Regions from separate parts of the Halalkalibacter flavus genome, predicted to be linked through region 1. Evidence: riboswitches for the same ligand, from Rfam matches in the RefSeq annotation. Region 1 holds a riboswitch; each other region holds the start of a gene.
What was found. Region 1 has a riboswitch for cobalamin ahead of SAY88_RS07210 ((2Fe-2S) ferredoxin domain-containing protein). Riboswitches for the same ligand answer to the same signal wherever they lie in the genome.

Region 1 (5,349 bases):
GTTGAAGAAATTTTTGAAACGAACAATGACTGTATATATTGTACTGTGCAATTTTAATAAAAATAAAGCTGTTAAGATTAACTTCTTAACAGCTTTATTTTCAAATAAAATGATCTTTTATGCTTCTACATATTGAGGAAGCGGATCGTGTAGTTTAGTCCAATCTGAATCCATCTCACCATCTGTTAGTAAACAATGGTCAAGGGAGTTGCGAATTTCTTTATGGTTCATATCAACACCAATTAAAACTAGTTCGGTCATTCGATCTCCAAATTCCGGGTCCCACTTTTCTTGTAATTCAGGTTCCTCAAGGAGGGCTTTCTTTCTTTCTTCTTCAGGATAGGCTGCAACCCACTCTCCAGCACCTTGAATGGTAACTAAAGATCCTGATTGCGAAATCAATCCAGCCATAGAATTACGTGAAGCAACCCAAATGAATCCTTTTGCTCGTACCACATCAACCGGCCAATTTTCCAACCAGTTCATTAAGCGCTCTGGATGGAATGGTTTTCTGCTTCGATAAACGAATGAGGAAACACCATATTCCTCTGTTTCAGGTGTATGTTCTTCATTTAATTCCTTAATCCATCCAGCAGATTGACTCACTGTATCAAAGTCAAATTTACCTGTATTTAAAATAGAAGACATTTCTACCTTAGAGTAGGAGGTTGGAATAATATCAGCGTCTGCATTTAATTTCCTCATGAACCCTAATAACTCATTTTTATCGACTTCTTTTAACATTTCAACCTTATTAAGAATAATTACATCCGCAAACTCAATTTGATCGACTAGTAGATCTGAAATTTCACGTGTGTCAGATTCATCTGTCCCTTCTTTACGATCAAGTAGTGATTCGCCTGATGCATAATCATCCCAAAAGCGATTCGCATCTACAACCGTTACCATTGTATCAAGCTTACATTTTTTCGTTAAGTCGATCCCTAGCTCCTCATCAATATACGTAAATGTTTGTGCTACAGGGACAGGCTCACTAATTCCAGACGATTCTATTACGATGTAATCGATGTCTCCAGCATCAACGATTCGCTCTACTTCTTGCATTAAGTCTTCACGAAGGGTACAGCAAATACAGCCGTTTTGAAGTTCTACTAGTTTTTCCTCTGTTCTAGAAAATCCATTATTTTTCACAAGCTTAGCATCAATGTTCACTTCGCTCATGTCATTGACAATAACAGCAACTTTTAGCCCTTCGCGATTCGTTAGGATATGGTTTAATAATGTCGTTTTTCCCGAACCTAAATATCCACTTAATACAGTAACTGGAATCTTTTTCATTATATAAATTCTCCTTTTAAACAGTAATTGTTAGTTATGGTACAAAAGAGTTATTCCTCGAGATAAATAGTAATAATTACGATTTGTATTTTATCCTTCTTTTGTTACTTTGTAAATAGAAGACTTAATTTTTGTCGAATATTTTCTGTGTTACAATTTTTATAGGTAAAGTTTCAGTATTTTTTTATTAAAAGCATCTATGCGTTTCTATGTGAAATTAGATAAAATAACAAAGTTTAGTAAGGTTTAACTAGTTTAAATGAAAGAACTTTAACAATCCTTTTAAGAAATTATACTTGCTAAAAATTATTAGAAGTAGTTTAATAGACAATAAATACGAAAAGTTGATAATTTACTTTTAAAAAAACAAAGGTGTATAACTACTAGTTATGCTTAAAAGGGAAGAACGGTGAAAATCCGTCACGGTCCCGCCACTGTAATGGGGAATTTCATTGTATAAAGTCACTGGGTTAATCGGGAAGACACAATGAAATGAAGAACCTAAGTCAGGAGACCTGCCTCTTGTTTGAATTTGCTTCAATACCTACGGGTCATAGGTAGAGAAGTGTGGAATAGATGCTACTTATCTTTTGTATGCTATTTTTTTCGCACCTCTATCTAATGATTATTGATAGAGGTGCATTTTTATTGTTTAAAAGGAGGACTTAACTAGGTTTATATTAAAATTCAATCGTAAACAAAGGTGTATAACTACTAGTTATGCTTAAAAGGGAAGAACGGTGAAAATCCGTCACGGTCCCGCCACTGTAATGGGGAATTTCATTGTATAAAGTCACTGAGTCAATCGGGAAGACACAATGAAATGAAGAACCTAAGTCAGGAGACCTGCCTTTTGTTTGAATTTGCTTCAATACCTACGGGTCATAGGTAGAGAAGTGTAGTGATAGATTCTACTTTTATGTATGTCTTTTATCTCTGCACCTCTATCTATTGGTAGGGGTGCATTTTTAATTTCTATAAATGACTATGGGGGGAATAGGTAGATGACTACTTGGAATTTAACAGGTACAAAAAAACATGTGTTGATTTGTAATGGATCTAGCTGCATGAGAAAGGAAGGGGAAGATATTACTCTAGCCATTCGAGATGAGATAAAAGAATTGGAATTAGATCAACATATACATACATCACGGACTCGGTGTAATGGTCGCTGTAAGGATGCATGTGTGGTCATTGTTTACCCTGAAGGAAATTGGTACTCAGCTACCTCAACTGATATTGGACGTTCGATTATAAGAAATCACCTTGACCCTTCAGTTGACCTAGCAGAATCGTTAATTTATAGCTTTGAAAATGATGAAATGAAACGTGCGGATACTCCAGAGAGAATAAAGGGCGTTTCGAAAGTAGAAAAGTCAAAAGTATAGGTTGTCCATGTTAGAAAAGATTCTAATAGGTTCTTTATAGAGGGAGGTATGTAAAATGCAAGGGAAATTGCTTGTTATCGGTTTTGGGCCTGGAAGTTTTGAACATATGACGAAAAGAGCACAGGAAGCGATTCAAGAGAGCGATTGTATTATTGGGTATAAAACCTATGTTGAATTAATACAAGAACTATTAACAGATCAAGAGATTATAAGTACAGGAATGTCAGAAGAAGTAAGTCGAGCTCAAGCCGCGGTTCGACTTGCTGAAGAAGGAAAAAAAGTTGCAGTCATTTCAAGTGGGGATGCAGGAGTATATGGTATGGCTGGACTTGTTTATGAAGTATTAATAGAAAAAGGCTGGACGGAAGATTCAGGAGTAGGTGTTGAGGTCATTCCAGGTATATCCGCCATTAATTCATGTGCCTCATTACTAGGCGCTCCCATCATGCATGATGCATGTACGATTAGTTTAAGTGACCACTTAACTCCATGGGAACTTATTGAAAAGCGAATTGAAGCTGCGGCACAAGCGGATTTTGTGATTAGTTTATATAACCCTAAAAGTGGTCGGAGAACGAGGCAGATAGTGGAGGCTCAAAGAATAATGCTTGAATATCGATCACCGAAAACTCCAGTTGGTCTTGTGAAAAGTGCTTATCGTGATAGAGAACATATTGTTATTACAGATCTTGAAAATATGTTGAACTACGATATCGGAATGCTTACAACAGTTGTGATTGGAAATTCCTCCACTTTTCTTTATGACAAAAAAATGATTACACCTAGGGGGTATCAACGAAAATATACGTTAAATACAACGGAACAACGGCTGAGGCCACATGAGCGTTTACGACATGAAAATGAACCTTGGGCACTGCACCAAGGCAAAAACGATATGGAAATTGTGAAGGTGGAAGCAAGTGCTACTGCTGCTGCAGAGAAAGAAGTTATTCCTAAGGCTTCATCATTAGAACTTGCTATAGAGGCTCTTAGTATTGTAAAAGATGGGTCCACTGAAATAAAAGGAACGAAGACGGTAGATAATCCTGTTGTTTCTATTTTTGAATTAGCAGTGAGTCCGGGTGTTGTAAATAAGCAATTTACGCCTAAACAGATGGTGACTCTTGCGGAAGTGGTTGGAGAAGGGACGATGGAGTATACGACACACCATCAAATTCACCTTCGAATCCCAACAACTAGTCCAGAAAACATTACTGAGAAGTTAAAAAGCGCTGGATTTATTCTTGAACCTCTTGGTGATGTCTCACAGTTAAAAGCATGTGATTTCTGTGAAGGCGAGAAAAAAGATTCCATTCCTTATGCAGAAGAGTTGCATCAAAAGTTAAGTGGCCTTGAACTACCGAAAGAGTTAAAAGTTGGATTTAATGGCTGTGGAATGGCTTGTTATGGAGCGGTTAATGAAGATATCGGTATTATTTTCCGAAAAGGAAAGTTCGATTTGTTTTTAGGAGCGAAAACGGTTGGAAGAACAGCCCATGCTGGTCAGCCAGTGGCAGAGGGAATTGAACCCGATCATATTGTTGAGCTCATTGAAAGAATTGTCTATGAGTACAAAGAGAAGGGTCATCCGAATGAACGATTCTTTAAGTATTTTAAACGAGTAGGGAGTATTCAAGGTTATATATACAAGGATATGACACCGAAGATTGAAATTGAACCAGCTCCATGTGGAGACTAAATTAGGTTAGGGGAGATTTAAGTGAAAGCTGTTTTGTTAGTGGGACACGGTAGTAGAGACCCTGAAGGAAATGAACAAGTAAGGAAAATGATTGACGAATTAACTTCCCAATTAGATTCTTCCCTTTTGGTTGAAACTTGTTTTTTGGAATTTGAGAAGCCGACGATCGAACAAGGAATACAAGCATGTGTAGAAAAGGGGGCAGCAAGCGTTTATGTTATTCCTCTTATGCTGCTAGCTGCTGGTCATTCAAAAATTCATATTCCAGCAGCAATTGACGAAGCGAAAAAGAAATACCCCCACGTTCAATTCACATATGGGAGACCATTTGGGATCCATGAGGAAACGATGGAAATTTGCAAAAGTCGGTTAGAAGATATGGGAGAAAATTTAATTGAGCCAGGCTATGATACAGCTGTTCTTTTGTTAGGGCGTGGCGGTAGTGACCCTGATGCAAATAGTGACCTTTATAAAATAACGCGTTTATTATGGGAAAAGCTAAATTATCAGTTAGTGGAACCAGCTTTTATGGGGGTAACGGATCCATTAATTAAAGAAGGGGTAGAACGCTGTATTAAACTTGGTGCGAAGAAGATTGTCATTTTACCGTACTTTTTATTTACTGGTATCTTAATAAAGCGTCTTGAAACAATGGTTGGTGAGTTTGAACTAGAAAATCCCGGAATTGAATTCAAGCTTGCTGGTTATTTTGGATTCCACACCAGGTTACAAACGATAATAAAAGATCGAATTGAGGAAGCTTTACAAGGTGACGTGAAGATGAATTGTGATGTATGTCAATATCGTATTGCGGCAATGGAACATATTGATCATCACCACCATCATGACCATGACCACCACCATCACGAGGTTTAAAAGCTATGATTCTATTTTTAGCAGGAACAAGTGATGCTAGAGCTTTGGCCATTAGTCTTATGGAAGCTGGGCATGAGCTTCTAACAA
Region 2 (5,349 bases), on a different contig from region 1:
CCGGTTAACATTCCTTTAACTGGACGGTCGGTAAGAGACTGAGCATAAAGTGTTTCATTAAGCGTCATCGGTTTATCGAGTGATACGTTACCGAAAATGATTGGTGGTTTAACGCAGCGTGATCCATATGATTGCACCCAGCCATTTTTAGAAAAGGCAAATCCATTTAACTTCTCACCAAAAAATTCAACCATATCATTTCGTTCAAATTCTCCATGTACGAGTACATCAATATCTAACTCTTCTTGAATGCGAATCCATCTTTCAATCATGGACTTGATGTTAGCCTCGTATGTATCATTTGATAGTTCGCCTTGTCTCCATTTAAATCGAGCTTTTCTGATCTCCGTAGTCTGAGGAAAGCTACCAATTGTTGTTGTTGGTAGAAGAGGCAAATTCCATTTTTGGTTTTGTAATTGATATCTCTCCTGAAATTCCTTCGTTCGTTTTGTAGGAAGCCCGGCAGTTTCCTTTCTTAAACGCCAATTTGATTGGTTTAGTTTTTCAAACGTCTGTTGGTGACGGTTCAATAACGATTGTGATGCCTGAGATGGGTCATTTATCACCTCTTTTAGTAACCGTAACTCATCAAGTTTTTCGTCGCCAAAAGCTAAAGCTTCTTTAACAATTGGATCTAGCCCTGTTTCTTGGTCCAAACAAACAGGAACGTGCAGCAAGCTAGAGGATGGTTGTAGAATTTGATTTTTAAACGGAACAAGCTTGTTAAGCCTATCTAAAAATTGATGACTTTCTAGCAGATTGCTTCTCCAAATATTCCTTCCATCAATGATTCCTACCCCTAATACTTTATCTACAGGAAAACCAAATCGTTCAATAGCATCAATGTTTTCTTTATAGCCATATACAAAATCGAGACCAATTCCTTTAACCGGAATTTGTACTAATTGTTCATAGTGAGAAACGGACTCAAAATACGTTTGCAATAAGATATCGACATTGGGTACGTTTGTTACAATTTCACGGTAAAGGTTAGAGAAAATCTCCATTTCCTCGTTTGTTATATCCATAGCAAGATATGGCTCATCTACTTGTACGAGTTTCGCACCGGCATCAGCAAGTTCAGACAACAATTGTGTATATACTGGAACAAAACTGTTTAAGATGCTAGCAAACTCTTCTTCTTTATAGCCTTTTGCTAGTTTTAAGAAAGTAAAAGGTCCAAGAATAACGGGTTTACCAATAATATTTAATTCTTTTTTCGTTTCTAAGAATGCATGAAGCGGTTTGTTTTCAACTAATTCGGGTTCTTTATCTTCAATTTCTGGAACGATGTAATGATAGTTAGTGTTAAACCACTTCGTCATTTCGCATGCATGTGCTCCTTGGGTACCTCGAGCCATGGCAAAATATGTTGATAAAGAAACAGGGCCTGACGTATGGGCAAAACGTTTCGGCACTAATCCAAACATAGAAGCCGTATCAAGCACATGATCATAGTAAGAGAAATCACCGACAGGAATGTAATCAATACCTTTATCTTTTTGCTTTTGAAGGTGGTGCAGGCGGTACTTTTTCATTCGTGTGGAAAATATTTCCTCGCTGATTGTAGAATCCCAAAATGATTCTAATGTTTTTTTCCATTCACGGTTCTCACCAATACGAGGATAACCTAAATTACTGCTTTTAACTGTTTTCATGAAATAGCCTCCTAAATAATGTTATAAACGAAAAAAATGGATATCATTACCGAAAATAGGGTAACGATATCCATAGAAAAATCAATGATATATTGTTAACACCTCCCTATCTCCCGTAGGTAAAGCAGTGTTGTTAAAATAGGCAGGTCTCCTGGCTCTAGAATCAACGTCATCATGGTCTTCCCAGCCATTGGCCAGTGACAATTCATAATAACTCCTCTATTACAGTGGCGGGACCGCTCCGGATTTTCACCGGATTCCCTTTTAAACTTTGAATCAACATTCAAAGTACCTATTTTCAACATATGAAATTGTTTTAAACTTTATCTTAAGAGGTGGTTGATTGTCAATAGTTTCTTTATTTTCACATTTAGAAAATCTAGTGTTTTTATGTGGATACAAAAATCATGTATACTAAAATGAATGGAGCGTCTCAGGTAATACTACTATCTTGGATAGAACGTACATATTTTTTAGGAAGCGTGTTAAAAAAGCGATTTCATAAAAGGGTAATATTTTAATGAGATAATAATAGGATGAAGGAGGATGTTAGATGAAGTTATATACACGTACAGGTGATGAGGGGAAAACGAGTGTGATAGGAGGAAGGCTTGATAAGGATGACACTCGAGTAATTGCATACGGTACAACAGATGAATTGAATTCATTTATCGGTCAGGCTGTGGCGCAGTTGGACGAAGAACAGTTTCCTGATATAAAAATGGAGTTAATAAAAATTCAACATGAATTGTTTGATTGCGGTGGAGATTTAGCGATGATAAGGGCGACAAAAGAATACCCTTACAAAGCCAAACAAGAAATGATAGATTTCTTAGAGAAGCGAATTGATGTTTATGTTGAAGAAGCTCCTGAATTAGAAAGATTTATTTTACCTGGTGGTGCGGATGCCGCGGCTACACTGCATGTGTGCCGAACTGTTACAAGGAGAGCTGAACGTTATGTAACAAGGCTACAACGCGGGTCAGAGGTGAATCCAATTGTATTAAAATATCTAAACCGGCTTTCGGATTATTTCTTTGCTATTGCCCGAGTCGTCAATGCTAGGCTTGGGGTAAAGGATGTAGAATATGAAAGAAGTGCAATTGTTTTTAAAGGAGGAAAGCGAAAGAAAGAGCAGTAATATGAAGCCATACTATTAGAAAGGCCACTGAAAAAGGTACTGTTTTCACCTTTTTTCAGTGGTCTCTGGTTTTTACCTTTTTCCGTGCCTTCCTATTGCTTAGTGGGATTTGTACTCGATTTTTAACAAGAATTGTGTATTTGCCTGGAATGATTCATATTTCCTCTCATATATTGGTAAATGTGTTGGAACAAGTTAGAGGGGGATATGGGATGAAAAAAAGTTGGCTTGTTGTTCTTTTATTATTAGCTGGGTGTAGCAATGATGTTTCGGCTGAAGGACCGAAACCTGTTGCTGCTCATTCTACTTATTTTCAATCAGAATTGAATTGGAAACAACCTGTATATTGGAAGCTTAATTTAATTGATGAATGGAATGACCAACAACATGATGTCGTTCTAAATGACTATGGATATATGTTTAGTCATTCGCTTGATAAAGAAGCTTTACAACAATTAGCTAGAGAGTTAGCTATGCAAATAGACAAAGCGATGGAAAATCCACGCATCCTTCCAAATGGGGAATTTGCTCCAGGGAAAGAACGAGTGGTTTTATCTGAGCAGGAGCTTGTTGCCCAATTACAAGAATTAGAAGCAGGAACAAAAGATTTAGTGATGCCGATTTCTGTCACTGCACCTTCTGTTTCAGAAGAAGATCTAGTTGGGATTGATCAACGAACGATAGGTGAATTTAAAACACATTTTAACCCTGCCGTTTCAGGGAGATCTCAAAACGTGAAATTATCAGCCGAGGCCATTTCAGGAGTTGTTTTAGGTCCAGGTGACTCGTTTTCATTTAACCAAACAGTTGGAGAGAGAACAAGAGAGCGGGGGTATCAAGAAGCGAAGGAAATTGTTAATAAAGAGTTCGTTATCGGTATTGGAGGAGGTATATGCCAAACGTCATCCACGTTGTTTAATGCAGTCGATAAGGCTGGTTTAGAAATGGTTGAAAGATACACGCATTCTAGAGAAATTGGTTATGTAGCTCCTGGCAGAGATGCAACTGTTTCGTGGGGAGGACCGGATTTTAGGTTTACAAACCCTCATCCATACCCTGTACTAATAAAGTCAGATGTTAGTTTAGAGCGAGGAGAAATCCTTGTGACTGTCCATACGCACTGAGAATGTAAGCATGCTGATGCTTATGTTCTTTTTTTATGGGAACAGAAGGTTTTTTTGATTATGTTATTTAGAATGTTAGCTTGCAACCGCATAATTGTTCTGATTCCATTTCATACTAAAAGCGACAATGTATGGGGAATTCGGAAAGGGTGATAGAAGTGCTTGGAAGATGGCTGTTGAAACAAATTCAAGATAAACGAAAAGAAACACTTCAAGATGCGTTACAGATGTTTCAACAATCAAGTGATTTTGTCATGCATGATTTATCGATCGCCTCCAAAGGGTTTCATATTGCCTATTTTCAAACATTAATTGATACAGATCGTCTAAATAAGGACATACTTCCATTTATCACGGAGTCAGAAAGTCAAACATTAGAGGAAATAGTAAGGGACATTCCCATTCAAGCAAAAGAAATCACTAAATCACCAAATGATTTACGTAAGAAGGTTATGCAAGGTTTTATTGTCATATTTGAAGGGGGAAATCCATCAAAATGTGCAATAGTTGAAGTGGCGCTGGATTCGGGTCGGGAAGTAGCTCCCTCTGAAAATGAATTTACTGTAAATGGTCCACAAGAGTCCTTTATTGAGTCAATAGACACAAATATTAATTTAATCCGGAAACGATTGCCTTTGCCGCAACTAAAAATAAAAGAAATGAAACTTGGAAAAATGACACAAACTCGTGTTTCTTTGTTGTATATAGATGGCATTGTTGACAAAGAAAACTTAAAAACGGTCGAACAAAGATTGTCAGACATTGAATTTGACCAGGTGATTGATTCAAATAGCCTAGCTCAAATGATTAGTGATAATCAGATGTCTGTTTTTCCACAAATGATTAATACACAAAGGCCAGAGCGTGTTGCAGCAGCCATAGCGGAAGGAAAAGTCGCCTTTTTAGCGGATGGATCACCAGAAGCGATCTTCGGTCCGACAACGTTGGTTGAATTTTTCTCATCGTTAGAAGACTACTATATGTCTTGGCACATTTCATCAAGTGTACGGTTATTACGTTTCTTTGCTGTTGCTTTTTCCGTTTTTGCAACTCCTGTATATGTAGCGGTGCTGACATTTCACTATGAATTGATTCCTAGAGATTTGCTCTCAACAATTATTGCATCTAGGAGTAATATCCCTTTTCCGCCGATTATTGAAGCAATTTTTCTTGAATTAACAATTGAGCTATTACGAGAAGCAGGGGCTAGATTACCGACAAAAGTTGGTCAGACTATTGGGATCGTTGGAGGGATTGTTATTGGACAAGCGTCGGTCGAGGCTGGTCTAACAAGCAATATTCTTCTTATTATCGTTGCTTTAGCAGCCCTTGCTTCCTTTACAACACCTGTTTATCAAATGGGCAATACAATTCGTTTAATTCGTTTTCCTATCCTAATAGCCGCTGCTTTTACTGGAGGAGTTGG
Region 3 (5,349 bases), on a different contig from region 1:
CCATTTGATCCCTTTAAGAGCTAGTAAGTGATGCCAGCCAAATGTACCTAACCCAATAGAACGATACTTTTGATTGGTTATTTGAGCTTGCGGAACTGGAATATTATTTAAATCAATGACATTATCAAGCATTCGAACTTGAATTGGGATTAGTCTTTCAAGGACATTTTCTGTAACAGCTTTAGCTAGATTAATAGAAGACAAATTACAAACAACAAAGTCTCCAGGTTCTTTGACTACAATAATCTTGCCATCTTCCGTTTTTTCCTCAATAACGGTCGTTGCTTTCATATTTTGCGTAATCTCTGTACACAAATTACTACAATAAATCATTCCTTGATGACGATTGGAGTTGGAACGGTTTACCGTATCCCTATAAAACATATATGGTGTACCTGTCTCGAGCTGACTCTTTAAGATTTCTTTAAAAATATCAATGGATGGAACAACTTCCCACAGTAATCCTTTCTCACCTAGTAATCCGTTGTTTGCTGCTTCCACACACTCTCTGTACTTTTCTCGGAAACTTCCCTTTCCCTTTCCTTTTTCTTCATCATAATAATCTTCTAAACTAAAACCTAACGTTTGGCGTATCGTATGGGGATCGAATAAATACCACTCGTGTCTGGCTTCAACTTTTTCCATAAATAAATCAGGCAAGCAGACACCTGTAAATAAATCATGGGTACGCTGCCTCTCATCACCATTATTTAATTTGACTGCTAAAAAATGAAAAATATCGCGGTGCCATATATCTAAATAAACACTAATTGCCGTTACTACCCTCGGTTTCCCGATATTTATTAGGGGACTAGACTGTATCATCATCTTATTAAAAGATGCTCCTCGTCAGTCGTTGAGGGGATTTCATATCAATAAGACTTAGAAATCAGCCCTGCTGATTACCACCTTGTCCTTCCCATTTTCAGATAGCTATATAGTTTCCCATATAGCTTACTAGAGAAGGCTGTTGACGGCGTTCCAGCATATTCGGAGTTTTCTATAGTGGTCACCCTACTATAGGGGCAAAAGTTTACCCTGTCTTTGACCTAACTGGTCGACACTTACTGCCGTGTTATTTAGCTGTTTCATCCACGGGATGACACCGGACGATACTCCTTTAAAACCTCTTATATCACTTCCACGGCTGCGCAGCTTTCCTAAATATGCTCCGATTCCTCCTCCGCTTTTACTCAGAGTTGCAATATCCGTGTTGCTATCATAAATCCCTCTGAGACTATCATCAACGGTATCAATAAAGCAGCTCGATAATTGACCATAGCTTTTCCCAGCATTTGATAGAGTTGGAGTTGCCACCGTCATATATAAATTAGAAATAGCCCAGTAAGCTTCTTTTATAAGACCTATTCGTTTTTCCTTCGGTTCTTTAACCATTAACATCGCTGCAATAATCATAAAACGCTCCTGAGGAAGTTCATACAGCTTCCCACTATGCGATTTAGCTAAGTAACGATCGGCTAATGTTAACAAGCCAATGTATGTAAACAACGAATCGCGCTCAGGAACAATCTCCTGTTCAAGTTCTTCTAGTTCTTCTTTCGAATACTCTTGCAAGATCTGATCTGAATATATCCCCATCCCCGTTAACTCTTGAACTAGTTGATAAAAGGATCCATACCTTAAGCTAGCATCATAGTTTCTTGAATGAGCTGCTCTTTTATATAGCTGCTTTAAAAAAACATTAGCTGCAACAAACGTCCAATCTGGCTCTTCTACTGAAATCCTTTCTACCGAAGACAAAACTAACAAATGATTAAGCTGATCTTCTGACATGTCTTCTTTTACAGAGATAGCTTGTTCAATCTTTTCCTTATAAGCCGTAAAATCGAGGTTTGGAAATAAATTAACAAATACATCAATCTGAGATGATGCATAATCAAATAATGTTGTCGTTGTCATACTCTTCATTGATCTTCCTCCTTAATGGTAATAAAAAACGCCCTTTCTCGAGAGTTGAGAAAGAGCGTAAAACGGCGTAAATAGTAAGACTTATCCGACCAAAATACACTTTGGCCTTCTTTGCCGTCTCACTTCTTACACCCCGAAGATAGCTGACTTGAAAATGACGGCAGGTCTCCTGACTTGTGCTTCACCCTACTTTGAGCCTTCCCATGCAAGCTAGCTAAATCTAACCATAGAGCACAGTGGGTACCTCATTTCGTCCACACTTACAGTTGCGGGGGCAGTTCTGGCTTTCTACCAGATTCCCTATTAAGTCTATTTGACACCGTTCATTTCGCGTAATCAATATATAGTTGTAAGAACACATCACTAATACGATATATTGTATATATTAAAGGAATATTCATCCTGTTGCAAGGAAAAAGGTCCGTAAAATCTTAAAAAATAATAAACTAGGTTCATCCCTCAATTCTATTACATGTGGAATGAACCTAGTAATTTAGCATTATAAGTTACTCTAACCAGCTATTTTCCTTTTAAGTGTTCTTTCTTTTTCATGATCCTTGCTTTGCCCTTTAAGTTCTTGATTCAATTCTTTCACAAGTCCGTAACACATGGCAAGAACAATGAAGGATAGTGGAAGAGCACTAACAATGATTGCTGTTTGCAGACCAGCTAGTCCACCTGATGCCATTAATACAGCGGTTGATGCGACTAAAATTAATCCCCACGTTACCTTCACTCGGTTTGATGGGTTTAACTTTCCTCCCGTTGTTTGCATCCCTAGAACAAAGGTTGCCGAATCTGCTGAAGTAACAAAGAACGTTGTAATTAAAGCAACTGTTAAGATCGATAAAATAATCCCGAGTGGCAGCTGCTGATATACAAAGAAAAGGGCTGTTTCAAGTGCTTGTCCTGATACATTTAATCCTTGTGTAACCTCAAGAAAAATCCCAGTACCACCGAAAACAGTAAACCAAATCGCACACACAACGGAAGGTACAAGAAGAACGGCTACCGTAAATTCACGAATTGTTCTCCCTTTAGACACACGAGCAATGAACATTCCAACAAATGGAGTCCATGAAACCCACCATGCCCAGTAAAACACTGTCCACCCTTGTGTCCATGCTGCCTCGTCAGCATCAAAAGGCGCTAGACGTAAGCCCATTGGAATGAGATTTTGTAAATAGCTCCCTAAACTCGTTGTAAACATATTAAGCAAGAATAGCGTCGGACCAAGAATTAACATAGCAAAAAACAATACCGTTGCAATTGACATGTTTGCAAGGCTTAAATACTTAATTCCTTTAGATATTCCTGTATTCGCTGAAATGATGAAAAGAACAGTTATGATACCCATAATAATCATTTGTACCATAAAGTTATTTGGAATCCCCACCAAATATTCTAGACCTGCATTTATTTGCTGTGACCCTAATCCGAGCGATGCTGCTACCCCAAACAAAGTTGCAAATACCGCAACAACATCAATCGTTTGTCCAATCGGACCTTTCACCTTTTCACCAAGTACAGGGTAAAGAGTCGCACTCATTAAACCTGGCGCGTCTTTCCTAAATCTCTGATAAGCAAGTGCTAATGCGACAATCGCATATATTGCCCATGCATGTAATCCCCAATGAAGCCATGTATAACGCATTCCAACAATTGCTGACTGTTCCGTACTTCCTTCTCCTGTAGGTGGCGAAGAAAAGTGAGCAATTGGCTCAGATACGCCATAAAATAGAAGACCAATACCCATCCCAGCTGAAAATAACATTGCAAACCAAGCTGGACGACTATATTCAGGCTTGGAATCTGGTTTCCCAAGTTTGATTTTCCCGTATTTACTAAAGATCATGAATGTTGCAAACAACAGAAAGAAAGTAGCAACCAATTGATAAAACCAACCAAATGACTCAAGAACAAAGCTTTGCGCTACTGCCATTGCTGCCTCTAGTTGATTCGGGATCAAAACTCCTATTAAAACAAAAATAACCGCAATCCCTACTGATACTTTAAAAATCGACCTATCACTTTCACCTTTATCAGAAATAACAAACACTTCCTTTTTCTAATTTATATTTATTGTAATAACCTCTTACCAATAAATACTTTTTTATTAAATCATATAATTTAAAAAAAATTAAAAATGATATGAACGCAAATTCAGCAATCTTTCCTAATCTTTTAAGCTGATTGAAGGTCAGCGTAATATTGGTTAAAATTACGAGGAAATAAGGCGAGATTCTATCGTTTTCTAAGACGCGCTACCGAGATTTGACTATTTTTCAAATAAAAAATGCCCCACCCATTCTCTTCATGAGCGGACCATTTTGAAAAGAAACTATTTTTTCTCAATCACAACGGCTGTACCATAAGCAATAATCTCTGCTGCATTTGCCATGACGGTTGAAGTTTGCATCCTCATCCCAATGACTGCATTGGCACCTTTCTCTTCTGCTTCTTTCACCATTCGATGTACCGCCAACTTACGTGCTTCCGTCATCATTTCGTTGTAGCCTTTAATCTCTCCTCCGACGATTCCTTTTAATCCCGCTGTTATATCACGGCCAATATGCTTTGTTTGAATCGTGCTACCTTTGACATATCCCAATACCTCTTTTATGTCATAGCCTGCTACTTGTTCAGTAGTTACTATCATCATAATCCATTTCCTCCTTTTTTTCTTTTCTCTGTTCAACTATATAAATTACAAGCAACCCAACTAAGCCAACAGCATAAACACCAAATGCAATTAGAGCCCACGTTAGATTAACAAATATAAGATATTCCACCAAGTTGACTAAAATTATGGCGATTACTATTTACTTCCACCCTTCAGACATGTCGGTCTAACCATCTTTTCACAACCGTAAGCAACTCTTTAGACAACGGCTTCTCCCCGATACTTTTGTATACTTTTTTCAAATGCAAAATATTCGCGTCCTCATCTTGATCCCGAAGCATGTGATTCATTCCTTTAATAATATGGGTTTCTGTCTCGACGGTTGTATACTTTTTGACCTCATACACTTGTTCAGGTGTCGCTTGCACATCTTTAGAGCCTGTAACAGCAAGGATTGGACAAGTTACTTCTGCTAGGCTTTGATAGACGTCATGCTCATAGTGCTCTCTAAACCATTTTGCATTGATTTTAACCCCTTGATAGCGAATAACATCTCTTTTAGTCATTGATACTTTCCTATCAAATTTCTGACCTTGTTTTTTCACTTTATCTGTTACGTTAAGCAGACGAATTAGCTTTCCTTTTAACCCTTTTGTTTTTTGAAATGAATCTACAATTAACTCCCTTTGATAATTTTGAGCATCAGCTAATGACTGCGCAGCACCAGCAACAAAAATTAACCCTTGTATATCTTCTCCCTTAGCTACTTCAGGAGCTAACATACACCCTTCACTATG

Region 2: it holds a riboswitch for cobalamin, as region 1 does, so the genes downstream of both, metE (5-methyltetrahydropteroyltriglutamate--homocysteine S-methyltransferase) here and SAY88_RS07210 ((2Fe-2S) ferredoxin domain-containing protein) in region 1, are expected to answer to the same signal.
Region 3: it holds a riboswitch for cobalamin, as region 1 does, so the genes downstream of both, SAY88_RS16995 (ribonucleotide reductase N-terminal alpha domain-containing protein) here and SAY88_RS07210 ((2Fe-2S) ferredoxin domain-containing protein) in region 1, are expected to answer to the same signal.

Annotation. Positions count from the first base shown of each region.
Region 1 is NZ_JAWRVK010000008.1:19,713-25,061, reverse strand. Features, by position in the region: gene SAY88_RS07215 (GTP-binding protein) at 118-1,299, opposite strand; cobalamin riboswitch at 1,653-1,836, shown strand; cobalamin riboswitch at 1,986-2,167, shown strand; gene SAY88_RS07210 ((2Fe-2S) ferredoxin domain-containing protein) at 2,304-2,687, shown strand; gene cobJ (precorrin-3B C(17)-methyltransferase) at 2,743-4,386, shown strand; gene SAY88_RS07200 (sirohydrochlorin chelatase) at 4,408-5,262, shown strand; gene cobK (precorrin-6A reductase) at 5,268-5,349, shown strand, end outside.
Region 2 is NZ_JAWRVK010000012.1:101,059-106,407, forward strand. Features, by position in the region: gene metE (5-methyltetrahydropteroyltriglutamate--homocysteine S-methyltransferase) at 1-1,658, opposite strand, end outside; cobalamin riboswitch at 1,783-1,970, opposite strand; gene SAY88_RS10385 (cob(I)yrinic acid a,c-diamide adenosyltransferase) at 2,212-2,799, shown strand; gene SAY88_RS10390 (VanW family protein) at 3,012-3,923, shown strand; gene SAY88_RS10395 (spore germination protein) at 4,100-5,349, shown strand, end outside.
Region 3 is NZ_JAWRVK010000028.1:23,466-28,814, reverse strand. Features, by position in the region: partial or broken gene SAY88_RS17000 (ribonucleoside-diphosphate reductase subunit alpha) at 1-840, opposite strand, end outside; partial or broken gene SAY88_RS16995 (ribonucleotide reductase N-terminal alpha domain-containing protein) at 1,042-1,920, opposite strand; cobalamin riboswitch at 2,072-2,268, opposite strand; gene SAY88_RS16990 (glycine betaine uptake BCCT transporter) at 2,441-3,988, opposite strand; gene SAY88_RS16985 (YbjQ family protein) at 4,271-4,591, opposite strand; gene SAY88_RS16980 (alpha/beta hydrolase) at 4,765-5,349, opposite strand, start outside.